DNA from 2 places in the Allobosea eneae genome. Region 2 is predicted to be linked to the other one. Evidence: predicted binding sites of a transcription regulator. Region 2 holds the regulator's gene; the other holds the start of a gene.
The links. Region 2 encodes PhoB, which activates phosphate uptake and scavenging genes when phosphate is short. Its sites were predicted from a motif close to TGTCATNNANCTGTCAT; they were not measured.
Positions count from the first base shown of each region.

Region 1: a site for PhoB is predicted at 11,008-11,024, ahead of ACFPOB_RS11130 (UDP-2,3-diacylglucosamine diphosphatase). Genes of this name have one in related genera too.

Region 1 covers NZ_JBHSLW010000011.1:213,809-227,990, forward strand. Annotated here, with positions in the region: gene ACFPOB_RS11080 (2-isopropylmalate synthase) at 119-1,681, shown strand; gene ACFPOB_RS11085 (xanthine dehydrogenase family protein molybdopterin-binding subunit) at 2,002-4,311, shown strand; gene ACFPOB_RS11090 (c-type cytochrome) at 4,444-4,875, shown strand; gene ACFPOB_RS11095 (c-type cytochrome) at 5,023-5,955, shown strand; gene ACFPOB_RS11100 (aldo/keto reductase family oxidoreductase) at 5,968-6,849, opposite strand; gene ACFPOB_RS11105 (LysR family transcriptional regulator) at 6,945-7,853, shown strand; gene ACFPOB_RS11110 (helix-turn-helix domain-containing protein) at 7,860-8,480, opposite strand; gene ACFPOB_RS11115 (DMT family transporter) at 8,583-9,512, opposite strand; gene ACFPOB_RS11120 (GNAT family N-acetyltransferase) at 9,646-10,098, opposite strand; gene ACFPOB_RS11125 (SDR family oxidoreductase) at 10,166-10,945, opposite strand; gene ACFPOB_RS11130 (UDP-2,3-diacylglucosamine diphosphatase) at 11,073-12,020, shown strand; gene ACFPOB_RS11135 (glycosyltransferase family 4 protein) at 12,020-13,120, shown strand; gene ACFPOB_RS11140 (cation:proton antiporter domain-containing protein) at 13,142-14,182, opposite strand, start outside.
Region 2 covers NZ_JBHSLW010000042.1:6,174-20,355, reverse strand. Annotated here, with positions in the region: gene pstB (phosphate ABC transporter ATP-binding protein PstB) at 1-635, shown strand, start outside; gene phoU (phosphate signaling complex protein PhoU) at 677-1,402, shown strand; gene phoB (phosphate regulon transcriptional regulator PhoB) at 1,435-2,133, shown strand; gene ACFPOB_RS23705 (YnfA family protein) at 2,143-2,463, opposite strand; gene ACFPOB_RS23700 (GcrA family cell cycle regulator) at 2,543-3,094, opposite strand; gene ACFPOB_RS23695 (aspartate aminotransferase family protein) at 3,813-5,024, shown strand; gene argF (ornithine carbamoyltransferase) at 5,027-5,956, shown strand; gene ACFPOB_RS23685 (Hsp33 family molecular chaperone) at 5,956-6,954, shown strand; gene argE (acetylornithine deacetylase) at 7,075-8,250, opposite strand; gene apaG (Co2+/Mg2+ efflux protein ApaG) at 8,247-8,639, opposite strand; gene ACFPOB_RS23670 (2'-deoxycytidine 5'-triphosphate deaminase) at 8,883-10,046, shown strand; gene ACFPOB_RS23665 (hypothetical protein) at 10,306-10,602, shown strand; tRNA gene ACFPOB_RS23660 (tRNA-Gly) at 10,729-10,803, shown strand; gene ACFPOB_RS23655 (glycosyltransferase family protein) at 11,183-11,743, shown strand; gene ACFPOB_RS23650 (glycosyltransferase family protein) at 11,740-12,156, shown strand; gene rfbB (dTDP-glucose 4,6-dehydratase) at 12,377-13,432, shown strand; gene rfbC (dTDP-4-dehydrorhamnose 3,5-epimerase) at 13,450-14,007, shown strand; gene rfbD (dTDP-4-dehydrorhamnose reductase) at 14,026-14,182, shown strand, end outside.

The DNA of each region.
Region 1 (14,182 bases), on a different contig from region 2:
CCTGAGGGCCGGCCGGGCACATGTGCCTGGGCGCTCAGGGGATGACGGGAAACAAGCTCCAGACCTCGCGCGCCAGCCCGAACCGAAATGCGGCGCGCCCTGACCAGGGACAAGACCGATGAGCAATGCAGGCAACACCGTGTCCGCCAAGGACCGCGTCCTGATCTTCGACACCACCTTGCGCGATGGCGAGCAATGCCCTGGCGCGACCATGACCTTCGAGGAGAAGCTCGACGTCGCCGACATGCTGGACGCGATGGGCGTCGACATCATTGAGGCCGGCTTCCCGATCGCCTCGGACGGTGATTTCGAGGCGGTCTCGGCGATCGCCGGCCGGATCAAGCGCGCGAGCGTGGCGGGGCTCGCCCGCGCCATCTCCGCCGACATCGCCCGCGCTGGCGAGGCGGTGCGCCATGCGGCCAGGCCGCGCATCCACACCTTCGTCTCGACCTCGCCGATCCATCTGCAGCACCAGATGCGCAAGAGCGAGGAGGAGGTGCTGGAGATCATCACCCGGACGGTGACGCAGGCGCGCAATCTGGTCGAAGACGTCGAATGGTCGGGCATGGATGCGACCCGCACCCCGATCGACTATCTCTGCCGGGCGGTCGAGACCGCGATCAAAGCCGGCGCGACCACGATCAACCTGCCCGACACGGTCGGCTACGCCACGCCGGACGAATACCGCGCCATGTTCAAGGCGGTGCGCGAGCGCGTACCCAATGCCGACAAGGCGATCTTCTCGGCGCATTGCCATAATGATCTGGGTCTTGCCGTCGCCAATTCGCTGGCGGCGATCGAGGGCGGGGCGCGCCAGGTCGAGTGCACGATCAACGGCATCGGCGAGCGCGCCGGCAATGCGGCGCTTGAGGAGATCGTGATGGCGCTGCGGGTGCGCGGCGACGTGATGCCTTACGACAGCGGCATCGACGCGACCTATCTGATGCGCGCCTCGAAGGCGGTCTCTAGCGCCTGCTCCTTCCCGGTGCAGTACAACAAGGCGATCGTCGGCCGGAACGCCTTCGCCCATGAGAGCGGCATCCATCAGGACGGCATGCTGAAGCATCAGCAGACCTACGAGATCATGACGCCGGCCTCGGTCGGCGTGACCAAGACCTCGCTGGTGATGGGCAAGCATTCCGGCCGCGCCGCCTTCCGCTCGAAGCTGACCGAGATGGGCTACACGCTCGGCGACAACCAGCTGGAGGATGCCTTCACCCGCTTCAAGGCGCTCGCCGACCGCAAGAAGCATGTCTATGACGAGGACATCGAGGCGCTGGTCGACGAGAACCTCGCCACCGCCCATGACCGCGTGAAGTTGGTCTCGCTGACGGTGATCGCCGGCACGCGCGGCCCGCAGCGCGCCATGCTGAAGCTGGACATCGACGGCCGCGTCGTGGCTGAGGAGGCCGAGGGCAACGGGCCGATCGACGCAGTGTTCAACGCGGTCAAGGCACTGGTCCCGCACGAGGCGGTGCTGGAGCTCTACGACGTCCACGCCGTCACCGAAGGCACGGACGCGCAGGCGGAAGTCACCGTGCGCCTCGGCCAGAACGGTGCGGCGGTGACCGGCCGCGGCGCCGATCCCGATACGTTGGTCGCCTCCTGCAAGGCCTATCTCGCCGCGCTCAACAAGCTGGTCGCGCGCGGCAGCCGCATGCACGCCCAGGCGGCGGAGTAAGGGCGCCGGGACCCTGTCCAATCCAACACCGCCGTCATTCTGGACAAGCGCCGATGGCGCGCAGTCCCGTAATCCATCGCAGAGCGTCGAGCCGACGATGGTTTCCGGCGCTCCGCTTCGCCGTGGCCGGAAAGATGGTGTGGGTGAAATCGGCCGACGCGTATCGACAAGAGCCCGGCGCACCCTAGATACTCTTCGCAGCGTCCGCTGGCCGGAAGCCTGCACGCAGTGCATCCCGGCCCCTCCATGGGAACCGGGGTGACGGCGCGGCGATCCTGCGCCAGTCTTTCTCATTCGAGTGATCCGAAGGAAGTTTGCCGATGCGTCCGATGAAATTCGGGATGGGCCAGCCGGTGCGGCGGGTCGAGGATCAGCGCCTCACCACCGGCACCGGCCGCTATACCGACGACACCGCCGTCGAGGGGGCGTTGCACGCCTATGTGCTGCGCTCGCCGCATGCGCATGCGACGTTCAAGATCGTCGACAAGCAGGCAGCGCTTAAGCGCAAGGGCGTCAAGCTGATCCTGACCGGCGAGGATGTCGCCCATCTCGGCGACATCCCCTGCAAGGGGCTGATCAAGGACATCGACGGCAAAGACGTGAAGCCGAACCCGGTGCCGGTGCTGCCGGTCGATACGGTGCGCCATGTCGGCGAAGCCATCGCCTTCATCGTCGCCGAGACGCTCGACCAGGCGCGCGACGCGGCCGAAGCGATCGAGATCGAGTTCGAGACGCTGCCCTCGATCACCGGCATCGCTGAGGCGCTGGAGAATGGGGCGCCGCAGGTCTGGCCGGACCGGGCCGGCAATGTCGCCTTCGAGGCGGAGCAGGGCAACCGCAAGAAAACGGAAGACGCCTTCGCCAAGGCTGACCGGACAGTCTCGGTCACCATCGTCAACAATCGCCTCGCCTCCAACTACATGGAGACGCGGGCCTGCATCGCCGAATACGACAAGGCGACCCAGCGCTGGACGCTGACGCTCGGCAGCCAGGGCAGCCACGGCACGCGCGAGATCCTCGCCGACTACATCCTCAAGGTCCCGCAGTCGCGCATCCGGGTGATCACCCCCGATGTCGGCGGCGGCTTCGGCACCAAGATCTTCATGTACCGCGAATACCCGCTGACCATGGTCGCGGCCGAGAAGCTGAAGCGGCCGGTGCGCTGGGTCGCCGACCGGACCGAGCACTTCCTCGCCGACACCCATGGCCGCGCCAATCTCAGCACCGCGACGATGGCGCTCGACAAGCGCGGCAAGTTCATTGGCCTCAAGGTCGATCTCGCCGCCGACATGGGCGCCTATCTCTCGCAGTATGGGCCCTTCATCCCCTGGGTCGGCACGACGATGACGCCGGGTTGCTACAATATCCCGGCGGTTCATGTGCGCTTCCGCGGCGTCTTCACCAACACCACCCCGGTCGACGCCTATCGCGGCGCCGGGCGGCCTGAAGCCGCCTATCTGATCGAGCGGCTGGTCGATGCGATCGCGCGCGAGACCGGCAAGACGCCGGATGCGGTGCGGGCGCTCAACTTCGTCAAGCCGAGCGAGATGCCACACAAGACGCAGACCGGCCCGGTCTACGATTCCGGCGAGTTCGAAGGCCATATGCGCCGCGCCATGGAGGTGGCGGACTGGAAGGGCTTCAAGAGCCGGCTGAAGGCATCGCAGAAGGCCGGCAAGATCCGCGGCATCGGGCTCGCCTGCTATATCGAGGCCTGCGGCGGCGGCGGACCGGAGAGCTCGACCGTGATCCTGGAGAAGGACGGCACCGTGACCGTGCTGATCGGCACCCAGTCGAACGGGCAGGGGCATGAGACCGCCTATTCTCAGCTCGTAGCCCAGCATCTCGACATCCCGCTCGACCGCATCAAGGTCGTCCAGGGCGATACCGACAAGGTCGCGACCGGCTCGGGCACCGGCGGCTCGCGCTCGATCCCGGTCGGCGGCGCAGCGCTGAATGCAGCGACCGGCATCCTCGCCGACAATCTCAAGAGCCTCGCCTCGGAGGCGCTCGAGGCCGCCCCGGGCGATCTCGAGATCGTCGACGGAGCCGTGCGCATCGTCGGCACCGACAAGCAGCTCGACCTCAAGGCGATCGCCAATCTGCCCGGCGCCAAGGCCGAGCAGCTCAGCGTCCACCAGAGCTGGACGCCGCCAGAGGCGACCTATCCGAACGGCACCCATGTGGTGGAACTGGAGGTCGACCCGGCGACCGGCGGCACCGAGATCCAGAACTATGTCGTGGTCGACGATTTCGGCGTGACGCTGAACCCGATCATGTTGCAGGGCCAGGTCCATGGCGGTGCGGCGCAAGGCATCGGCCAGGCGCTGATGGAAGAGATCCGCTTCGATTCGTCCGGCCAGATGCTGACCGCGACCTTCATGGACTACGCCCTGCCGCGCGCTATCGACATCCCGAACTTTCATTTCGAGACGCGCAACGTGCCTTGCGTGACGAACGCGATCGGGGTGAAGGGTGCGGGCGAGGCGGGGGCGATCGGCGCCTGCCCGGCGGTGATGAACGCCATGGTCGATGCCTTGAACCGCGCTGCAGGCGTCACAGCGATCGATATGCCGGCGACCCCGGCCAAGGTGTTCGCGACGCTGAGGGCGGCGGGGTATCCGTCCTGATGCAAGGAGGCGCTTGCCCTTTTGCAAGGAATTTCACGACAATGCGACTTGGCGCTGTCGCGTGCCTGCGTTGATCTGGAAGAGTTCAAAACAGCGCCGGCTGCGGCGCTGCCTTCCGGAGGATTCCCACGCATGCTTCGCTCTGCTTTCGTCGCCCTCGGTCTCGCCGTCGGCGTCTCGGCCGTTCTGGCCCAAGCCAATCCGATCGCCGAGCGGCGCGATGCCATGAAGGCCGTCGGTGCCGCGACGCGCGACGGCGCAGCGATGGCCAAGGGCGAGGCGCCGTTCGACGCCGCCAAGGCGCAGGCGGTGTTCAAGACCTATGGCGACGCTGCCAAGAAGATGCCGGGCCTCTATCCGGACAGCGCCAAGACCGGCGGTGAGACGACGGCGGCGCCGAAGATCTGGGAGGACCAGGCCGGCTTCAAGGCCGCCTTCGCCAAGTTCGAGGCCGATGCCGCCAAGGGCGCGGCCGCGACCGACCTCGCCGGTTTCCGCACCGCCTTCGGCGACGCCACCAAGAATTGCGGCACCTGCCACGAGGTCTATCGCATCAAGAAGTGACCGGCGGCTTCAAGCGGCCGGATTTGACCTGATCGAAGGAGCGGGCTTCCTTGAGGGAAGGCCCGCTCCATTCATGTCTGCGACGCTCGGCTCGAACCCTGTCGCGATACGAGCGTTGTTTGCTGGGGACAACCGAATGAGGAACCGATGCGCCGCCTGCTGATCACGCTTCTGGTCTTCGTCGCGCTCGGCACCGCCGGCTTCTTCGTCCTCACCGATCCGCGCGTGGTCTCGCCGGGGCCGGAGGTCGGCACGCTGCCGGCGCCGGACATCGAGAACGGCAAGCTGCTGTTCGCCGCCGGCGGCTGCGCCTCCTGCCATGCAACGCCCGGCCAGGATGACAAGACGCGGCTGGGCGGTGGGCTGGTGCTGGAGTCGCCGTTCGGCAAATTCCATGTGCCGAACATCTCGCCGCATACGCGCGACGGCATCGGCAATTGGGGCACGGCCGACTTCATTCAGGCGATGACCGCCGGCGTATCGCCTTCGGGCCAGCACTATTACCCGGCCTTTCCCTACACCTCCTACCGCCTGATGCCGGCCAAGGCGGTGGCCGATCTCCTCGCCTATATCCGCACGCTGCCGTCGGTGGAGGGCAGGACGCCCGGCCATGAGCTCGGCTTTCCCTTCAATATCCGCCGCCTCGTCGGCGGCTGGAAGCTGCTGTTCTTCGACGGGACACCGTTCAAGGCCGATCCCAGCAAGAGCGAGGAATGGAATCGCGGCGCCTATCTCGTTAACGGGCCGGGCCACTGCGCAGAATGCCATTCCAGCCGCAACCAGTTCGGCGCTATCGTCCAGGCGACGCGCTTTGCCGGCGGGCCGGACCCGGAAGGCAAGGGCTGGGTGCCGAACATCACCCAGGCCGAGGACGGGCTCGGCAAGTGGTCGAAGTCCGAGATCGCCGAACTGCTGAAGAGCGGCTTCACACCGAGCTTCGACAATGTTGGCGGCACGATGGCCGCGGTTGTGCGTAACATGGCGCAGTTGTCGGATGCCGACCGGCTGGCGATGGCTGAGTACCTGAAGTCGCTGCCGGCGGTGCAGGGGCCGGCAAGGCCGCCGAAACCCGCGGGCTAGCCGACCCCATCGTCAGGCCGTCGCTGCGCCTGCCGCGATCCGGTCCAGCACGCTCAATGCATCAGCCGAAAGCGGTAGTTCCGCCGCCGCCAGATTTTCGCGCAGATGGCCCGTCGACGACGTGCCGGGGATCAGCAATATGTTGGGCGCGCGCTGCAGGAGCCAAGCCAGCGCTACTTGCATCGGGGTCGCATCGAGTGCCTTGGCGACATCGGACAGTGCGGTCGATTGCAGCGGCGTGAAGCCGCCGAGGGGAAAGAACGGCACATAGGCTATCCCGGCAGCGGCGAGTTCATCGATCAGGGCGTCGTCATGCCGATGCGCAAGATTGTATTGATTCTGCACGCAGACGATCTCGGCGATGCCGCGCCCCTGTGCCAGCTGTGTCGGAGTGATGTTGCTGAGCCCGATATGGCGGACGAGGCCCTGGCGCTGCAAGTCGGCGAGCGCGGTGAGCGGTGCCTCGATCGAGCCTTCTGCAGGCCCGTGCACATCGAACATGACGCGCAGATTGACAACGTCGAGCGCATCCAGACCGAGATTGCGCAGGTTGTCATGGACTGCGCTGGTCAGCTCCTCGGCGGAGAAAGCCGGATTCCAGGAGCCGCCGGCACCGCGCTTTGCTCCGATCTTTGTGACGATGACGAGATCGTCCGGATAGGGATGGAGTGCCTCGCGGATAATCTGGTTAGTGACGTGCGGGCCGTAGAAGTCGCTGGTGTCGATGTGGTCGACGCCACTGGCGACGGCTTCGCGCAGGACGGAAAGCGCTGCCTGCCGATCTTTAGGCGGGCCGAACACGCCCGACCCCGCCAGCTGCATGGCGCCATAGCCCATGCGCTTCACCCAACGTGCGCCGAGCTTGAATGTTCCGGCTTTGCCGATGTCCGTCATTGACCTGTCTCCTTTGGCTTGACCGAGCATGTACGCGGTCGGCATATGATGGATAAGACAGCTCAATCGGCACAGGCTGTTCGGGAAAGCGAACAATGGCGGCTGATCTTGGCGACCTCACGGCCTTCGTCGCGGTTGCGCGCGCCGGCGGCTTCCGCGATGCGGCGCGGGCCAGCAATGGCAGCGCCTCAAGTTTCAGCGAGGCCGTGCGCCGGCTCGAAGCGCGGCTCGGCGTGCGCCTGCTCAACCGTACCACGCGCAGCGTCGCGCCGACCGAAGCGGGAGCCCGCCTGCTCGACAGGCTGGGACCGGCGCTCGGAGAGGTCGAGGCGGCGCTCGACGTCGTCAACGGCTTCCGCGATCGGCCGGCCGGGACGCTGAGGCTGAACGTGCCGGTCAGCGCGGCGCGGCTCGTGCTGCCCAGGATCGTGCCGGCCTTTCTCGCCGCCTATCCCGACATCACTCTGGAGGTGATCGCCGAGGACAGCTTCGTCGACATGCTCGCTTCGGGCTGCGATGCCGGTATCAGATATGGTGAGCGTCTGGAGCAGGACATGATCGCGCTGCCGATCGGCCCGGCTGAACAGCGCTTTGCGACGGCGGCGTCGCCCGCCTATCTCGATCGCTGCGGGCGGCCTGAACATCCGCGCGACCTGCTGGGCCATGCCTGCCTGCGCGGCCGCTTCTCGAGCGGCGCGATGACATCCTGGGAATTCGAGCGCGACGGCGAGATCGTCCGCGTGGAGCCGAGCGGCCCGCTCATCGTTCGTGCCGGCGCTGCGATCGACCTTGCCGTCGAGGCAGCGATTGCGGGCAGCGGCGTCATCCAGCTCTTCGAGGACTGGCTGCGGCCTCATCTCGACAATGGCGCGCTGGAGCCCGTTCTCGAATCCTGGTGGGAGCGCTTCCCCGGGCCGTTCCTGTACTATCCGGGCCGGCGTCATCTGCCGGCGCCGCTTCGCGCCTTCGTCGACTTCGTCAAGGCGCAGGGGCGGTGGCCGTGACTACGCCTAGTCCATCACTGCTGCCTTGAGGATACAGACCATCAGGGCCGTGCCCGGCTGGCCGCTGACGCAGCGGACGATGTGCTGACGGTCGCAGCGATAGCGCAGGGTCTCGCCGGCCTTGGCGCGCTGGGTGATGCCGCCGACCTCGACCTCGAACTCGCCGGCGCTGACCGAGAGCGATTCGATCGAGCCGCGCTGATGGCCTTCCGAATCGAGCTCGCCACCCGGCTCGGCGCTGACCTCGTACCATTGCAGCCATTCGACGGTCTTGATCCAGCCGATGATGGCGAGGCGCAGCTTGCCGTCTTCCGAGACCAGGATCGGCGTGTCCGGCCGGGCGATCTTCTCGATGAAGGCCTCTTCCTCATTGGTCGAGAGCACGCGCTCGATCGAGACGTCGAGCGCCTGAGACAGCCGCCAGATCGTTGCCAGCGTCGGATTGGTCTCGTTGCGCTCGATCTGGCTGATGATCGACTTGGCGACGCCGGACTGCTCGGCCAGTTCCGAAAGCGACAGATTATAGGCCTTGCGCAGCCGCTGGATGGTCTTGCCGAGCTGGCCCGAGATCACCTGCGCGCCGGATTCCAGCTCGCGCCCGCCACGTTCCCTGGTTTCGATGCCCATTGCGCTCTGCCTGCCGTCGCCCCTCATCCGTTTGGGATAGAGAACGATTGTTTGTCCTAGCGGACAATGCCCCGGATCGCTCCAAGCGGCAAGTCGAGGGCGTCAGACGGAGCGGGACGGACCGGCCTCGCGCGTCTCCTTCTTGAGCAGGCCGAGTTGCTGCTCGCGCAGGATGACGTAGATGCCGGAGGCGATCACAATCAGCGAGCCCAGGAGCACGGCCAGCACCGGCCATTCGCCGAAGACGAACCAGCCGAGCGCGGTCGCCCAGATCATCGTCGAATATTCGAACGGTGCGATCAGCGAGGCGTCGCCATAGCGGTAGGCCTGGACCAGCAGCATCTGGCCGAGGCCGCCGAGCACGCCGATGGCGACGAGCAGGATGAAATCCTTCAGGTCGGGCACTGTCCAGCCGAGCGCCAGCGTCAGCAGGCCGAGCAGCGAGGTCAGCGTCATGAAGTAGAAGACGATGGCGCCGGTCTTCTCGGTATGGGTCAGGAGCCGGACCTCGATCGAGGCGAAAGCGGAGCAGAAGGCGCCGGCGAGCGCGAGCAGGGCGCCGATCGCAGGGCCGCCGGAGAGGCCATGGCCGAACGCCTGCACGCCCATATGCGGGGAGAGCATCAGGAGAACGCCGAGGAAGCCGACGGCGACGGCGGTCCAGCGATAGATGCGCACCCGCTCCTTCAGGATCAGCGCCGCCAGCACCACGACGATCAATGGCGCGGCATAGCCGATCGCGACCGCGTCCGAGAGCGGCAGCAGATGCAGCGCGGCGAAGCCGAGGAACATGCCGGTCGAGCCGATGACGCCACGCTTGAGATGGCCGCGCAGATTGCTGGTCTTGAGCGCCTCGGGGAACTCATGGCGCCAGGCCAGCCAGATGATCAGCGGGATCAGTGCGAAGAAGGAGCGGAAGAAGACGAGCTCGCCGGTCGGATAGCGCGAGGCCAGCGTCTTGATGCCGGCCGACATCAGCGTGAACGACAGGGCCGAGAGCAGCTTGAGGCTGATGCCGAGGAGCGGTGACAAGGGAACAGGTCGGGCGCGAGGACTGGAGGTCTTGTGCAAGACCTCCAGTCCTTAGACCACGGGCTTGTGGCCGTTCCAAGCGCCGATCTTGCAAACCGGACCGGCGCGCCGCGGGACGCGATGGCGATGCGGGCTAGGCGAGGCGGTATTCGAGGATCTCGTCGCCTCGATCGTCGAAGCTGTCGGTCGAGGTCCAACCCAGATGCCGGTAGAAGCCATAGGAACGCGCGGCCGGGTCGGATGAGCAGCTCAGGAACAGCCTGCTGAAGCCGAAGTCCTTGAAATCGGCGACGACAAGGTTCAGCAGCGTCCTGCCGACGCCTTGGCCCTCATGGCTCGGCAGCAGCGCCAGCACGGCGATCTCGCCGGTCTCGCGTTCGCCGAAGCAATAGCCGACGATCCTGCCGTCTTCGGTCGCGACATGGCCCGGCAGGCTGCCATCGGCGATGCCGGCGCGCCAGCTTTCGAGCGTGATGCCGAGCGCCGCGAGCCGTTCGACCGAGAAGGCGTTCTCTCGCGTCATGCCACGCAGGACGATGCAGGCGGGCGTGTCGTCGGGGGCGGCGCGGCGATAGGCAATGGTCATGGTGGGCCTAGGCTGGAGGGCGTCGGCCGGGCTGCGTCTGGCGCCGCCCGGCCGGCTTGCGGCTGCGTCAGAAATTCGCCCGGAACGAGCCGCCGTCGATCAGGAAGTTCTGGCCGGTGATGTAGCCGGCATGGGCGCTGGCGATGAAGGCGCAGAGCTTGCCGAACTCGTCGGGCGTGCCGAGGCGGCCGGCCGGGACGGCAGCGAGTCGCCGCTTCGTCGCTTCCTCGATGCTGATGCCCTGCATCTCGGCGACCTTGTTGGTCGCGGTCTTGATCCGGTCGGTGTCGAACACGCCGGGTAGGATGTTGTTGATGGTGACGTTGGCATGGGCGATCTCGCGGGCCACGCCGGCCAGGAAGGCGGTCAGGCCGGCGCGGGCGGCGGAGGAAACGTCGAGCCCGGTCAGCGGGGTCAGCACGCTCGCCGAGGTGATATTGACGATGCGGCCGAAGCGCCGCTCGATCATGCCGTCGACGACGCGCTGCACCAGCTCCAGCGGTGTCGCCATGTTCTGCGCCACGCCTTCGAGCAGTCCCTCGCGCGTCACTTCGCGGAACGGCTTGGGCGGCGGGCCGCCATTGTTGTTGACGAGGATGTCGGGATTCGGCGCGGCGGCGAGGAGCGCGTCCTGGCCAGCCTTCGTCCCGACGTCGGCGACGACGGCGATGACGGTCGCGCCTGTGCTGGCGCGAATCGCAGCGGCGGTGTCCTCCAGCGTCTTGCCGTCGCGGCCATTGACGATGACCTTGCAGCCCGCTTCGGCCAGCGCCTGCGCGCAGCCGCGGCCCAGCCCCTTGCTCGAGGCGCAAACGATGGCCGTGCGGCCGGAAATTCCAAGATCCATCAGTCTTCTCCCGAACAGGCATTGGCTTTCGTGAGCGCAGGCAAAGCATGCTTTCGCCGCCGCGTCATCAAAGCGTAGTGCAAATCAGACACACGCCGCAGGCATCGCAACAGTTGGACTGGCGAGCATGAGCGACGATAGCGACGCCAAGCAGGTTCGCAGCATCTTCATATCCGACCTGCACCTCGGCACGCGTGGTGCGCAGGCGGATCTGGTGCTGGAGTTCCTGCGCGCCTACGACGCCCCGACGATCTATCTGGTCGGCGACATCATCGACGGCTGGCGGCTGAAGAGCGGCTGGTATTTCCCGCAGTCGCACAACGACGTGGTCCAGAAGCTGCTGCGCAAGGTGCGCAAGGGCTCGAAGCTGATCTACGTGACCGGCAATCACGACGATTTTCTGCGCGACTATACCGGCCTGCAGTTCGGCGGCATCACGCTGGTCGACGATATCGTCCACGAGACCGCCGACGGCAAGCGCATGCTTGTCATCCATGGCGACCTGTTCGACCTCGTCGTGCGCAACGCCAAATGGCTCGCCCTGCTCGGCGACTGGGCCTACACGATCGCTCTCTTCCTCAATCACGGCATCAACCGGGTGCGGCGGGTCCTACGGCTGCCGCACTGGTCGCTCTCGGCCTGGGCGAAGCACAAGGTCAAGAACGCCGTGAACTATATCGGCGAGTTCGAGCAGTGCCTCGCCGACGAGGCGCGCCGGCACAAGGCGGACGGCGTGATCTGCGGCCACATCCACCATGCCGCCCAGCGCGACATCGACGGGCTGACCTATATCAACACCGGCGACTGGGTCGAAAGCTGCACCGCTGTGGTCGAGCACGACGATGGCCGCTTCGAGATCGTGCGCTGGCCGCAGCACCGGTTGAAGGGCGAGAGGCCGGTTCTGCCGGCCCCTGCTGCCACACGCCCAGCACCGGTTCCGAGCCTCGTCGAGGCGGCCCGGGGCATGCTCCCCAAAAGCGGGAACCAGTTTTGGGGTAAGATCATGCCCCGGCGTTTTGAGTTGGCGCGAATCCTTGGCGCTCAGCCGGAGCCGGCTGAGCGGAAAGCGCGCTGATGCGCGTCCTGATCGCGACGGACGCCTGGCGGCCGCAGATCAACGGCGTCGTGCGCTCGCTGGAGCGGATGGTCGAGGCGGCGCCGGAATTCGGCGTCACCCCGCATATGCTGACGCCGGAAGGCTTCTGGCAGGTCGGCCTGCCGTCCTATCCCGATATCCGCATCGCGCTGGCGACCCGCCGCCATATCGCCAAACGCATCGCCGAGTTCGGCCCCGACCATATCCATATCGCGACCGAGGGGCCGATCGGCTGGCTGACGCGCGCCGTCTGTCTCGCCCAGAAGCGCACCTTCACCACCAGCTACCACACCCGCTTCCCGCAATATGTCGCGGCGCGCTGGCCGATCCCCGAGAGCTGGAGCTACCGTTTCCTGCGCCGCTTTCACGGGCCCGCCGCCGGCGTGATGGTCTCGACCGCCACTGTCGAGGCCGAGCTGCGTGCGCATGGCTTCGAACACATCCTGCGCTGGGGGCGGGGTGTCGACCTCTCCTTGTTCCACCCGCGCCCTGAGAGCGTGCTCGACCTGCCGCGGCCGATCTTCCTCAGCGTCGGCCGGGTCGCGGTCGAGAAGAACCTCGAGGCCTTCCTGTCGCTGCGCCTGCCCGGCAGCAAGGTCGTGGTCGGCGACGGCCCAGCCCGTGCCGACCTCATGCGCGCCTTTCCGGAGGCGCATTTCCTCGGGGCGCGCGAGGGCGAGGATCTCGCGGCGATCTATGCCTCCTCCGATGTCTTCGTCTTTCCGAGTCTGACCGACACCTTCGGCATCGTGCTGCTGGAGGCGGCGGCGAGCGGGCTGCCGGTCGCCGCCTTCCCGGTGCAGGGGCCGAGCGACGTCTTCGCCGGCAGCGAGGCGGCGGTGCTGCACGAGGATCTGCGCCAGGCGGCGCTCTCGGCCCTGCGCCTACCACGCGAGGCCGGATTGGAGCTTGCGCAGCGCCATAGCTGGCACAGCAGCGCCGAGCAGTTCTACGGCCATATGCGCCGGGCGATGCAGGCGGCTGCCGCGGGCAAGGCGATGCGGGCCGATCTGGCGCCAGCCTCGACGACTGCGCTGTCCGTGCGGCTGGAGCCGGCGGAGCGGAAGGAATTCGCGTAAGTCTGGATCAGGCGCCCGGCGTCACAGCCGCCGCGACCGTGCATGCCTCGGCAGCGCCGGCTGCGGCGCGCTCGCCGGCTTGAGCTCGCTGCGGAAATCGTCTCGGCGCTGATGCACCGAGGCAATGACCAGGCCCATCGGCACGCCGAGGCCGACCAGCGCCGCTTCCGACAATTGCAGGCTGGCTTCGATCGTTTCCGGTACGGCGTCGTTCACCCCAAGCTCGTAGAGATGCCGCGCATGCTTGGCGTCGCGGGCGCGGGCGACGATGACGAGGTCCTGCCGCACGCCGCGCGCTGCCGCGACAATCTCGTCGACGGCGCGGGGATTGTCGATGGTCACGATCAGCGCGGTCGCCTCCTCGAGGCCGCAGAGTCGCAGGAAATCCGGCTGGGTGGCGTTGCCGTAGAAGGCGGGGCGGCCGGCGCGGCGTTGCGTCGCGACCACGGCCGGGTCTGCGTCGAGGCTGATATAGGGCACCTTGTGCTGCGAGAGCATCTCGCCGACCAGCCGGCCGACGCGGCCGAGGCCGACGACGATGGCGCGGGGGGCATGATCGTCCGGCGGCAGGATATTCGCTTCGTCCGGAATTTTCACGGCCGGCGCCAGGCGTGCCGAGAGCTTTCGCGCCATGCGGGCAGCGAGCGGCAGGAAGATCATGGTCAGCGAGACGCCGGCGAGCACGAGCGCGGCGGCGTTCTGGTCGACCAGCTTGGCCGCGACGGACGCGGTCAGCAGCACGAAGGCGAACTCGCCGCCGGGCCCGACCATGATCGCGGTTTCGAGCGCGGTCGGCACCGACAGTTTGAAGTAGCGGGCGAACAGGAAGGTGATCGCGACCTTGGCGAGGAAGAGCCCGGCGGCGATGCTCAGGATCGCAACAGGCTGGGCCGCCAAGGCTGCAGGGTTCACGCTCATGCCGACCGTGAGGAAGAAGACGCCGATCAGCAGCGACTTGAACGGCTCGATCGTCACCTCGATGGCGCGGCGATACTCGGTCTCCGCCAGCAGCAGCCCGGCGATGAAGGCCCCGAGCCCCATGGAGAGGCCAGCTCCTGCGGC
Region 2 (14,182 bases):
GCGGCAAGTCGACCCTGCTGCGCATCTTCAACCGGATCTACTCGCTCTATCCCGAGCAGAAGGCCACCGGCGAGATTCTGCTCGACGGCCGCAACATCATCTCCAACAATGTCGACGTGAACGAATTGCGCTCGCGCATCGGCATGGTCTTCCAGAAGCCGACGCCCTTCCCGATGTCGATCTACGACAACGTCGCCTTCGGCATCCGCCTCTACGAGAAGCCGCCGAAGTCGGAGCTCGACGACCGCGTCGAGGGCGCGCTGCGCCGCGCCGCGCTCTGGGACGAGGTCAAGGACAAGCTGAAGAGCTCCGGCATGGGCCTCTCCGGCGGCCAGCAGCAGCGCCTGTGCATCGCCCGCACCATCGCCCAGAAGCCCGAGGTCATCCTGTTCGACGAGCCGACCTCGGCGCTCGACCCGATCTCGACCGGCAAGATCGAGGACCTGCTCGAGCAGCTCAAGACCGATTTCACCATCGTCATCGTCACCCACAACATGCAGCAGGCGGCACGCATCTCGCAGTACACCGCCTTCATGTATCTGGGCGAAGTCATCGAGTTCGACGCCACCAACACCATCTTCATGAACCCGCACAAGAAGCAGACGCAGGACTACGTCACCGGCCGCTTCGGCTGAGGTCCACGCAGTCGTCGGCCAGCCCCGAAGGATACGCCCCGATGTCGGATCAACATATCGTCCGCTCCTACGATGCCGATCTCGAAGGCCTGCGCCGCAGCCTCGCCGAGATGGGCGGCATGTCCGAGCGCATGCTCGGCGATTCCACGGTCGCGCTGGTGCGCCGCGACACCGCGCTTGCTCAGAAGATCATCACGGCCGACCAGCGCCTCGACAATCTCCAGCGCGAGGTCGAGGAGAAGGCGGTGCTGACCATCGCCCGGCGCCAGCCGCTCGCCAATGATCTGCGCGAGCTGATCTCGGCGATCCGCATCGCCGCCGACATCGAGCGCGTCGGCGATCTCGCCAAGAACATCGCCAAGCGCGCCGTCGCGATCTCCGGCCAGTTCTCGCCGCCGCATCGCGCCGTGGTCGGCCTCGAGCATATGAGCCGCCTGGTCCAGGCCCAGCTCAAGGACGTGCTCGACGCCTATGCCGCCAGCAACGAGCAGAAGGCGATGGAGGTCTGGCGCCGCGACGACGAGATCGACGCGCTCTACACCTCGCTGTTCCGCGAGCTCCTGACCTATATGATGGAGGATCCGCGCAACATCACCTTCTGCACGCATCTGCTGTTTTGCGCCAAGAACGTCGAGCGCATCGGCGACCACACGACGAACATCGCCGAGACCATCCATTACCTCGTCACCGGCCAGTCCATGGACGAGACTCGGCCGAAGCTCGACACCACCAACATCCTCGTCGACCTGCCGGCGGCCAATGGCTGAACTGGTAGGCGGTTGAGCGAAAGCGAGACCCTATGCCTGCACGCATCCTGATCGTCGAGGACGAGGAGCCGCTGACCCTGCTGCTGCGCTACAACCTCGAGGCCGAGGGCTTCGAGGTCGACAGCGTGGCGCGCGGCGACGACGCCGAATTGCACCTGCGCGATCACACGCCGGATCTCGTCCTGCTCGACTGGATGCTGCCCGGCCTCTCCGGCATCGAGCTCTGCCGACGCCTGCGCACGCGTCGCGACACCGAGCGCGTGCCGATCATCATGCTGACCGCCCGCGGCGAGGAGACCGAGCGCGTGCGCGGCCTCGCCACCGGCGCCGACGACTATGTCGTCAAGCCGTTCTCGCTGCCCGAGCTGATTGCACGCATCCAGGCGCTGCTGCGCCGCGCCAAGCCGGGCCATGTCGCCGGACTGCTCGCCGCCGGCGATCTCGAACTCGACCGCACCACCCGCCGGGTCCGCCGCGCCGGGGCCGAACTGCATCTTGGGCCGACCGAGTTCCGACTGCTCGAATTCCTGATGCAGGCGCCGGGCCGCGTCTATTCGCGGGCGCAGCTGCTCGATGCCGTCTGGGGCCGCGACGTCTATATCGACGAGCGCACCGTCGACGTCCATGTCGGCCGCCTGCGCAAGGCGATCACCCCGGCCAATTCCAAGGATCCGCTGCGCACCGTGCGCGGCGCCGGCTATGCCTTTGACGAGACGTTTGCGCGCGGCTGACCGTTTTGGTCAGCGCGGCGTAGCGATAATGACCGCTGCGCCGGCAAGGCAGAGCGCCGAGCCGGCGAGATCATAGCGATCCGGCGGTATTTTCTCGACCAGTGCCATCCAGGCCAGCGAGGCGAGGATGTAGATGCCGCCATAGGCGGCAAAAGCGCGTCCGGCCGCGGGGCTGTCGATCAAAGCCAGCTGCCAGGCGAAGGCGGCGAGTAAGACCAAGCCTGGCAGCAGCCACCAGACCGGCTTGCCGAGTTTCAGCCAGGCCCAGAAGGCGAAGCAGCCGGCGATTTCGGCCAGCGCGGCGCCGAGATAGATCGCGAATGTCGCCATGCGCGGGCCCTCTGGTCCTGCCCATGAGCAACCGGCCTTGCGGCCGGCTTTCATGGTTATGCAATCGCGTCGCGAGCACTCAGGCGCGGATGGCCTTGCTGCGGTCGCGCCGACGGTCTGCCGCAGGCTGGTAGGCGATGCGAGCATGATAGGCGCAATAGGGCAGGCCGGTCGCGCTGCGGCCGCCGCAGAAGCGGAATTCCGGCGAGGTCGGGTCACCCATCGGCCAGCGGCACATATATTCGCGCAGATCCATGATGGTGACCCGCTCGGAGAACGGCACCACCACGTCCTCGGACGGGGCCGGCTCGCGCTCGACCTGCGCCTCGGCCTCGATCTCGGCCGCGAATTGCGGGGCGAGCGCGGTGTTGCCGCGGGTCAGCCCGGCGCCGCCGTTCTGATGTCCGGCCGGGTGGCTCGGCGGGCGGGCTGCCGGCTTGCGCGGACGCGGCGCGGCCGAGCCCGGGCTCTTGGCCCGGCCTGACAGGCCGAGACGATGGACTTTCCCGATGACCGCGTTGCGCGTGACATTGCCGAGCTCGGCGGCGATCTGGCTCGCGCTCAGGCCGTCGTTCCAGAGCTTCTTGAGCAGTTCGACGCGTTCGTCGGTCCAGGCTCCGGCTTCGGTCATGGGGTTGCACCTGTCTTCGTCATGTCCCACCGGCGGGCCGGCGAGGCATAGGGAGAGATCATGGCGGAATCCGATACCGGCAGCGTCCGTGGTTAAACGGAAGCCGTTACGCCCGGGACTGACGATACTGGAGACGCCGCACGAGATGTCGTATCTGACGAAGACGACCATACAAGATGGCCTGACTCGGCCACAAGAGTCGCCGAATCCTAATTCGGCTTTTCCCCAGCCAATCGCCGCAGATGGTGTGGCAGTGAGTCCAATCGGCAACGCTGTCGCGAGGTCATGGCTCTTGCAGAAGAAGCTTCAGCCCTCCTCCTGAGGAGCGGACGTCAGTCCGCGTCTTGCAGGATGCTCCAGCTGGTGCCGGAGCCTCCGGCAGCATCCTTCGAGACGCCGCTGACGCGGCTCCTCAGGATGAGGGCTGAGGGCAGGGCCAATCGCCCTCCCGCCAGGGCTGCTGCAATTGACAGGGCCTGGCCGGTTTTGCATAGTCGCGTGACGCAGCCGCCCCAAAGGGCGGCGCTTATGTTTTTGAGCGATCGGGATTTTCCTTCGATGCGGCTTGACGCGCGACGAGACGACGGGAACGGCCAGCGACGATAATGTCGCCGGCGGGTCGCATCGTGCCGGCATCATGCCGCCTTGCGTCCCAACCTGCCGTTCCCGGCCCGAGATTCCGCGCTACCCTCCTGTTTCGCCGCAAGGATTTCGCTCCATGAGCATCGCTTCCGCTTCTTCCGTTCTCCTGCCGACCTATGCCCGCGCCCCGATCGCGCTCGAGCGCGGCGAGGGCGCCTGGGCGATCACCGCCGACGGCACCCGCTATCTCGATTTCGGTGCCGGCATCGCCGTCAATTCGCTCGGCCATGCCCATCCGCATCTGGTCGAGGCCCTGACCCAGCAGGCGCAGCGGATCTGGCACACCTCCAACCTCTACACGATGCCCGAGGGCGAGAAGCTCGCCCGACGGCTCTGCGAGGCGACGTTTGCCGAACGCGTCTTTTTCACCAACTCGGGCGCCGAGGCGAACGAGTGCGCGATCAAGATGGCGCGCAAATACCACGCCGCGAAAGGCCATCCCGAGCGCTACCGGATCGTCACCTTCGAGGGCGCCTTCCATGGCCGCACGCTTGCGACCATCGCTGCCGGCGGCCAGCAGAAATACATCGACGGCTTCGGCCCCAAGGTCGATGGCTTCGACCAGGTGCCCTTCGACGACGAGGCGGCGCTGAAGGCTGCGATCACGCCGGAGACCGCGGCGCTGATGATCGAGCCGATCCAGGGCGAGGGCGGCCTGCGCTCGGTGCCGATGCGCTTCCTGAAGCGCCTGCGCGAGCTCTGCGACGAGCATGGCCTGATGCTGATCTTCGACGAGATCCAGACCGGCGTCGGCCGCACCGGCAAGTTCTTCGCCTATGAGCTGGGTGGCGTCGTCCCCGACATCATGTCGATCGCCAAGGGCATCGGCGGCGGCTTCCCGATGGGCGCCTGCCTCGCCACCGAGGAGGCGGCCTCCGGCATGACGCTCGGCACGCACGGCACCACCTTCGGCGGCAACCCGCTCGCCATGGCGGTCGGCAACGCCGTGCTCGACGTCATCCTGGCTGATGGCTTCCTCGACCATGTCCAGAAGACGGCCTTGCGCCTGCGCCAGTCGCTGGCCCAGCTCAAGGATCAGCATCCCCAGGTGATCGAGGAGATCCGCGGCGAGGGGCTGATGCTCGGCCTCAAGCTCAAGACCCCGAACACCGATTTCGTCGCGCAGGCCCGCGCCGCCGGCCTGCTGGTGGTCGCGGCCGGCGACAATGTCGTGCGCCTGCTGCCGCCGCTGATCATCGGCGAGAGCGAAGTGGCCGAGGCGGTGGCGCGGCTGGACAAGGCGGCTGGCGCGGTCGAGGCGGAACTCGCCCGGCCGGCGGCGGAGTGAGCATGATGTCTGCGACGCGTCACTTTCTCGATCTCTCGGATTTCTCCGCCGGGGAACTCCGCGCCATCCTCAAGGCGGGCGAGGAGATCAAGGCCCGCCGGCGCACGCCCGCGGCCGCCGGTGATCGCCTGCTCGAGGGCAAGGTCATCGCCATGATCTTCGAGCAGCCTTCGCTGCGGACCCGCGTCTCCTTCGACGTCGGCATCCGCGAACTCGGCGGCTCGCCGATGATGGTGACCGGCCAGGAGATTGAGCTCGGCGAGCGCGAGACCATCGCCGACACCGCCCGGGTGCTCTCGCGCTATGTCGACGCGATCATGATCCGCATGCTCGACCACGATTCCGTGGTCGAGATGGCGAAATACGCCACCGTGCCGGTGATCAACGGCCTGACCAAGCGCCAGCATCCCTGCCAGGTCATGGCCGACGTCATGACCTTCGAGGAGCGCAAGGGCTCGATCAAGGGCAAGCGCATCGCCTGGACCGGGGACACCAACAACGTTCTGACCTCCTGGGTCCACGCCGCCGGCCGCCTCGATTTCGAGCTCGCCATCGCCACCCCCGAGGAGCTCGCGCCGCCGCCGGCCTTGCTCGATTGGGCCCGCAAGCAGGGCGCGAAGCTGCAATTGACCAATCGCCCCGAGGCCGCGGTCGAGGGCGCCGATTGCGTCATCACCGATTGCTGGGTCTCGATGGGCGACGAGGAAGGCACGCGCCACAACCTGCTGCGGCCCTATCAGGTCGATGAGCGCCTGCTCGGCCGCGCCGAGAAGGATGCGATCTTCATGCACTGCCTGCCGGCCTCGCGCGGCGAGGAAGTGACCGACGCGGTCATGGATGGGCCGCAATCGGCTGTCTTCGACGAGGCCGAGAACCGCCTGCATGCCCAGAAGGGCATCCTGGCCTGGTGCTTCGGCGGAGTGGCGGCCTGATGGCCGACGCCTCGCCCGCGGGCGCACCCGACGACCGGGTGCTGCCCTTCGCCGTGCCGGCGCTCGATGTGCGCGGCCGGGTCGTCCGGCTCGGCCCCTCGCTCGACCAGGTCCTCGAGCGGCATCATTATCCCGAGCCGGTCGCGCGCGTCCTCGCCGAGGCGGCGGCGCTGACCGTCATGCTCGGCACCACGCTCAAGGGCGAGGGCCGCTTTCAGCTCCAGACCAAGAGCGACGGGCCGATCTCGATGCTGGTCGTCGATTTCAACGCGCCGGACTGCTACCGCGCGATGGCCCGCTACGATGCCGACCGCCTTGCGGCAGCGATCGATGCGAATGCGATCGCGACCGGCGAACTGCTCGGCAAGGGTCATCTTGCCATGACTGTCGACCAGGGCACCGATGCAACGCGCTATCAGGGCATCGTCGCGCTCGACGGGCAGAGCCTGGAAGAGGCGGGCCATCAGTATTTCCGCCAGTCCGAGCAGATCCCGAGCCGCATCCGCCTCGGCGTCGGCACCGTCCTGACCGGTGAAGGCCTCGCCTGGCGCGCCGGCGGCCTGATCGTCCAGTTCATGCCGACATCGCCGGAGCGGCTGCGCGCCGCCGATCTCCACCCCGGCGATGCGCCGGAGGGGCACGAGATCCTCGCCGCCGGTGACGATGACGGCATCAGCGACGACGCCTGGGCCGAGGCGCGCTCCCTCGTCGGGACGATCGAGCATCACGAACTGCTCGATCCGCTGCTGGAGAGCGAGCGCCTGCTCTATCGGCTCTTCCATGAGCGCGGCGCCCATGTCTTCGAGCCCGTCGCGGTGCAGGAGGCCTGCCGCTGCTCGCGCGAGCGGGTGCTCGGCATGCTCAAGGGCTTCTCGGCCGACGACCGCAAGGCGATGGTCGCCGATGACGGCACGCTCGGCGTCACCTGCGAGTTCTGCTCGCGCCGCTACCAGTTCGACCCGGCCGAGGTCGAGGCGGAGATCTCGGCGGAACAATAGGCGTGCGTCATGCTCGGGCTTGACCCGAGCATCTCAGGCCGGAAGAGGCGCCGGTTGGCGTGTTCGCGTCACGAGATTCCCGGGTCTGCGCTTCGCTTCGCCCGAGAATGACGATGTCGCTTACCCCCGGCACTCGGCCATCAGCTTGCGCATGAAGGCCTCTCCGGCCGCGAACTGCTCCAGTGTGATGTATTCGTCCGGCTGGTGTGCCTGGTCGATCGAGCCCGGGCCGCAGACGATGGTCGGCAGGCCGGCGCGCTGGAAATGCCCGGCTTCGGTGGCATAGGCGACGGCGATGGTGCGGTTGCGCCCGGCGAGGCGCATCACCAGCGTCTCGGCCTCGGAGCCAGGATCGGGCGCCAGGCCCGGCACGTCCGAGCTCATCACCGTCTCGATCGCAGCCGATGGCGCGGTCTTGCGCATGCGGGCGAGCACCTCGTCCGACAATTTGGCGAAACGGGCCGGCACCTCCTCGGGATCGGAACCCGGCAGCGTGCGCACCTCCCAGGCGAGATCGCAGCGATCGGCCAGGATGTTGCGGGCGATGCCGCCATGGAATTTGCCGATATGGATGGTGTCATAGGGCGGGTCGAAGCGGCCGCTCTCGTCGATCCGGCCCTCGCGCTCGTCCGCCATGGCGACGAGGCCGGCGGCGAGGCGGGTGCCGGCATGGACAGCGCTGGCGCCGAGATGCGGCTTCGAGGAATGCGCGGCAAAGCCGGTGATCGCGGTGAAGAAGGTGCGGATGCCCTTATGCGCATCGGCGAGCTCGAGCGAGGTCGGCTCGCCGACGATGACGGCGCGCGGCCTAGGCAGGCTCTTGCCCATGGCGGCGATGCCGTCGACGACACCGAGGCAGGTCACCTCCTCGTCATAGGAGAAGAACAGGTGGATCGGCGTCTTCAGGTCGGCGGCGAGGAAATCCGGCACCAGCGCCAGCGCCAGCGCGACGAAGCCCTTCATGTCGACCGAGCCGCGGCCATAGGCCTTGCCGTCCTCGACATGCAGGGTGAAGGGATCGCGCGACCAGGCCTGGCCCTCGACGGGCACCACGTCGGTATGGCCGGAGAGGACGATGCCGCCCTTGTCCTGCGGGCCGATCGTGGCGAACAGCGCCGCCTTGTCGCCGGTCGCGTTCGGGAAGCGCACCGACGGCACCCCCCAGCCGGTGAGATAGCCCTCGACGAAGGCGATCAGGTCGAGATTGGATTTGTGGCTCACCGTGTCGAAGGCGACGAGGTGGGCCAGCATGTCGAGCGGCTGGTAGCGCTGCCCGGTCGGAACGGTGGCGTTCAATGCAGGACCTTCTTCACATAGGGCGAGTCGAGCGGAAACAGCGGCACCTCGACGTCGAAAAGCGCGCCGTCCTCGCCGAGCATCGCGTAGACACCGCGCATGCTGCCGTCGGGCGTCATCAGCGGGCAGCCCGAGGTATAGCTGAAGCGCTCGCCCGGCTGCAGCACCGGCTGCTGGCCGATAACGCCGTCGCCACGCACTTCATGAACCTCGCCACGCCCGTCGGTGATGAACCAATGCCGCGTCATCAATTGCAGGGTGCGCGGCGAGAAGTTCTCGATCTCAATGGTGTAGGCCCAGAAATAACGGCTCTGGTCCGGGGCGGACTCGCTGTCCATGAACTTGGGCGAGGCGGTGACGCGCACGCCATGCGTTTCGGCCTGGTACATGATCGCGGCTCCGTGCCGCCTCCTTACGGCTCACGCCGGGGCGGCGGGAAGGCCTTGTTATGACCTGGGACGGCGCAGCGTCAATGCCGCCAACCGGCCGTAGACCCGATGATCCGCGACGCGCGGGCATGTGGACAACCCGACACCGGACTCGCCAGCCGCATCCCAGCGCGGCAAGAAGAAGATCAATCTCGCGGCGGACTTAGCTTTGCGCCGCATTGAACAAGGTGATCTGATAGCGCCATGGCGACGTCGCCCGACATGCAGGCCGAGATCGCGACCGCGCCGGCTTCGCTCGCCGGCCCCGTCGGCGTGCTTCCGCGCCAGGACATCCGCAAGCTCGTCCATTGTGGCATGGTCCGCTCGACCTCCGGCGCCTTCTCCGAGAGCCAGTACCAGCCGGCGAGCCTCGACCTCAGGCTCGGCCACAAGGCCTATCGCGTCCGCGCCAGCTTCCTGCCCGGGCCTAACAAGAGCGTTGCCCAGATGCTCGCCGACCTGACCCAGGACGAGGTCTCGCTCGAGGAGGGCGCGATCCTCGAGAAGAACTGCGTCTACGTCGTCGAGCTGATGGAGTCGCTGCACGAACTGCCGGCGACAATTTCCGCTTTCGCCAATCCGAAGAGCTCGACCGGCCGGCTCGATGTCTTCACCCGCCTGATCGCCGACCGCAGCGGGGCCTTCGACAGCGTTGCCGGCGGCTATTCCGGCAAGCTCTATGCCGAAATCTCGCCGTCGAGCTTCTCGATCAAGGTGCGCAAGGGCAGCCGCCTCAACCAACTGCGCTTCCGCCGCCGCAGCTCCGGTCAGGAGGAAGCGGAGGGCTTTCGCGTTTCCGACCGTGAGCTGCGCGAGGTGCATCGCCACACGGCGTTGGTCGACGGTCCCGCGACGATCCGCAACGGCCTGATCTTCAGCATCCATCTCGGCGATGCCGAGGGCGAGATCATCGGCTATCAGGCCCAGCGCTTCACCGACGTCATCGATGTCGACCGGGTTGCAGGCTACGAGATCGACGATTTCTGGACGCCGATCCCGGCCAAGCGCAAGCGGCTGATCCTCGATCCGCATCAGTTCTACATCCTCGCTTCGAAGGAACGGATTCACATTCCACCGGCCTTCGCCGCAGAGATGGCGCCGATCGACCCGGCCATGGGCGAGTTCCGCGTGCACTATGCCGGCTTCTTCGATCCGGGTTTCGGCGTCGCTGCCGATGGCGTTCCCGGCAGCCGCGGCGTGCTCGAGGTCAGGAGTCATGAGGTGCCTTTCCTGCTCGAGGACGGGCAGGTAGTCGGCCGGTTGGCGTTCGAGCGCATGGCGACCGAGCCGGATGCTCTCTATGGCGCGATCGGCACCTCGAACTATCAGGGCCAGGCTCTCAAGCTCTCCAAGCATTTCCGCAGCTAGACTGCAGGAAAGGGCATTTTGCTCGGGCCCGGCTCAACCCTTCCTTAGCCGCAAAAACGCAACGCACGCAGGAAGATTGCCCGTTCTGCAACCTTCCCGGCGACAAAACGGCGATTCCGTGTCAGATGGCTCCAAGCGCCGATGGCGTCGCAGGCCGCTGGCCTGCGGCGTGTTCATGCTTGTGTCACCGGCGGGAGGCATCGACCGCCCTCCGCTCAATGGCTTTCGTGGCCAAATGTCTACAGGGAAAGGATTTCTCATGCGCGCCCTCATCATCGCCGGTGTTCTCGCCGCCGCTCTCGGCGGCTGCCAGAGCGTCGAGCAATCGGCCGCCGAAGCCGACGACGTCTGCATCAATGCCGGCCACAAGCCCGGCACCCGCGCCTTCGAGCGCTGCCGCAGCGACGTCTTCCAGAGCTTCCGCCGCTCCAATGCTCAGGCGAGCAACGCGGTCGCGGCCGGCGTCGTCGCCGGCGCGGTCGGCGGTGCGGTCATCGCCGCCTCGTCCCGCCGCCACTATGGCTATTATGGCTGCGGCTATTACGGCTGCTGGTAAGACGCACCGCGTCTGATCCGAACCGCGCCGGGCGACAGGGGTCCGGCGCGGTTTTTCGTTTGCTGCTGAAATCTCGGCTCGACCGGCTTGCGGGCGATGGCTGCACCCGGCTATACGGGCAGGCGTGCGGGCGTAGTTCAGTGGTAGAACGTCAGCTTCCCAAGCTGAATGTCGTCGGTTCGATCCCGATCGCCCGCTCCAAATTTGTTGGAACTCAGCTGGTTAAACGGCCTACCGTTGAACTCGCGTTCCCTACGTTCCCAATCCGTTCCCTATCGTCGGACAGGATGCTGCTTGCGCTCTCTCGTGAATTCGAGAGGGGTTATGGCAACGGCTTGGCGGCATCTGGTGCATGGAGCCTGTCACGCGGCTAATGACCAGCCTCGGGACATGACCCGCAACCCAGCCTGAGCCTATGCCCGCTTTCGAGAGTGGACGGCCGCCTCCTCGTCTTCGAAGCGCCGTTCAGCGCTTCTGATGGCAATGGTTCGGCAGACCTTGGTGCCTGTGCAGCGCGCTCCTGCATGGTTCGACGGTTCTCGACGACCGGGGGTGCTGCCATGAACTGTCCGGCGTGATAATGCGCGGCCAGATTGGACCGGACAACGCGCTACGAGGCAGCGTGACCGACGGCGGTAGCACCGCAATGACAGCGAAAGAGACGCAGATGCGAGGCGCTCGCGCCTGTGCCGGCGTCGTGCTGTACCGTCCCGACAAGGCGCTGCTTGCGCGTCAGGCCGAGGGTCTGCGGGGCCTCGGGTTGTTCGCCTTCGCCAACGGCCCCGTCGACGCTGATACGCTGGCGGCACTGGCGCCGACCGACCTGCACCTGATCGAGAGCGAAGAGAATGTCGGGCTGGGCCGGGGCCTCAACGTCGTCATGGCGACGGCCGCCAGCGAAGGCTTCACCCATGTCATGCTCCTCGACCAGGACAGCGAGCCGCCGCGAGACTTGCTCGACCGGCTGACGTCACGCTGCACGGCGCTGGAAGAGCTGGAGAGAAGATCGCCGTCGTCGCCCCCCGTCTCGTGCCGCCGCAGGAAGGCTTCTACAAGCCGATCCGTTATGAATGGCGCCGAGGCAGGAACGGTCGCGACCTCGCGGCCCTCGATTTCGCACCGACATCAGGCTCGTTGGTGAGCCTTGCCGCCTTCGAGGCAGTCGGGCCGTTTCGTGACGATTTCTTCATCGCCGGGATCGACGTCGAAGGGGGCTTCCGCGCCTGGGAACGCGGCTGGGGCTCCTATCTGGCGACCGATCTCGTCATGCCGCCCCGCTGGGGGGAAGCGGTGAGCGAGGAGGACCTGGTCAAGCCGCAGATTCTGCGGCATTTCAAGCTCGGCAACTATTATTACGTTTGCAATGTGGTTGCCGTTGCCCGACTTCGGCACGTGCTGCTGGCCTGGCGGGCCAAGTCCAGCTTGGCACTGATGGCGCAAATCGCCTTGCTTGCGCTGAAGGGGCAGCCTGGCGCGCTACGCCCTGTGTTCAAGGGTATTCGTGACGGCCTGGCCGGCCGGCTATACAGGGCTCTGGGTGATGTTGTGTTTTAATGCAGCTCACATCCTGTGGCTTCCGTAAGGTCGTCAATGGCTGGGGTGCAATCGTCGAAAACGGCATTGGATGCAGCCGATTTTGGGCGGGCAGCGTTGGAGCATACCTCGTTTCATAGCTCAGCAATGCTTGTGGCACTCTATTGCTTGACTTCCGAGAGAGACACTGCTTTCTCCCTGCCCAACTGAGCTATGTTGGACGCTTTTGGGGTCGAGGTGCATGCCGTTGAAATTTCTGGTTACCGGCGGCGCTGGCTTCATCGGTTCGGCGGTGGTGCGCAAACTGATCGGCGAGACGCAGCATGAGGTCTGTGTCGTCGACAAGCTGACCTATGCCGGCAATCTCGCTTCGCTGGCACCAGTTTCGGGCAGCAACCGTTATCGCTTCGAGCAGGCTGATATCGGCGATGCCGAGCGGATGCAGGCGATCTTCGCCGGATTCCGGCCGGATATTGTCATGCACCTTGCGGCCGAGAGTCATGTCGATCGCTCGATCGACGGGCCGGCGGCTTTCATCGAGACGAATGTTGTCGGCACCTTCGCGCTGCTGCAAGAGGCGCTCCGCTACTGGCGCAGCCTTAGTGGCGACGAGCGAGATCGCTTCCGGTTCCACCACATTTCGACCGACGAGGTCTTTGGTTCGCTGGGCAGCGAAGGCTTCTTCCGGGAGGACACGCCCTATCAGCCGAACTCTCCCTACTCGGCCTCCAAGGCGGCCTCCGACCATCTCGTGCGGGCCTGGCACCATACCTATGGTCTGCCGGTCGTGATGACAAACTGTTCGAACAATTACGGGCCCTATCACTTCCCCGAGAAGTTGATCCCGCTGATGATCATCAATGCGCTCGAGGGCAAGCCGCTGCCGATCTACGGCAACGGCCTCAATATCCGGGACTGGCTGTATGTCGATGACCATGCCGATGCACTTTTGACGGTGGCGCAGCGCGGCGTGCTTGGCGATAGCTACAATATCGGTGGACACAACGAGAAGACGAATATCGACGTCGTGAAGGGCATCTGCGCCATCCTCGACGAGTTCAGGCCTGATCCGGCCGGCCCGCATGAGCGGCTCATCACCTATGTGACAGACCGTCCCGGCCATGATGCGCGCTATGCGATCGACGCCGGAAAGATCGGTCGCGAGCTAGACTGGAAGCCAAAGGAAACCTTCGAGACCGGCCTGCGCCGCACCGTCGAATGGTATCTCGCAAACGACAAGTGGTGGGGCGATATCCGTTCCGGCGTCTATCGTGGCGAGCGCCTTGGCGCGGCTTGAACCGGACAGATTACACCATGCTCAGCGCCGAAGACACTGCCATCCCTGCGGTCAAGATTATCACCCCGAAGAAGCATGGCGACCATCGCGGCTTTTTTTCCGAGGTGTATAAGCAGTCAGATTTGGCTTCAGCCGGGATCGAACTCGTCTTTGTGCAGGACAATCACTCGCTCTCAGCGCAGGTCGGAACGCTGCGCGGCCTGCATTTTCAGTCGGCGCCCTTCGCCCAGGACAAGCTTGTGCGGGTGGCAAGGGGCCGCGCACTCGACGTCGCCGTCGACCTGCGGGCTTCGTCGCCCACCTTCGGCAAGCATGTCGCGATCGAACTTTCGGCGCAAAACTGGCGCCAGCTCCTAGTGCCGATCGGGTTCGCGCATGGCTTCGTCACGCTAGAGCCAAATACCGAGGTGCTTTATAAGGTAACGGCGCCGTACAGCCCCGCCAATGACCATGGCCTCGCCTTCAACGATCCAGCGCTCGGCATCGACTGGCGTTTGCCTCATGGCGAGCTTGTGCTCTCGGACAAAGACCAAAAGCATCCGCGCTTGGCCGACCTGCCGCGCTATTTCGACTGAGGGCTGGGACCAAGCCGGATGAGGGTCACCGTCACGGGACAATCGGGCCAGGTTGTGCTCTCCATGCTGGAGCGCGCACCGCAAGGCGTGACGGTGACGGCGCTCGGGCGACCCGCTCTCGATCTGAAGCAGTTGGATTCGATCGACTCGGCGATCGCCGCTTCGCAACCAGATC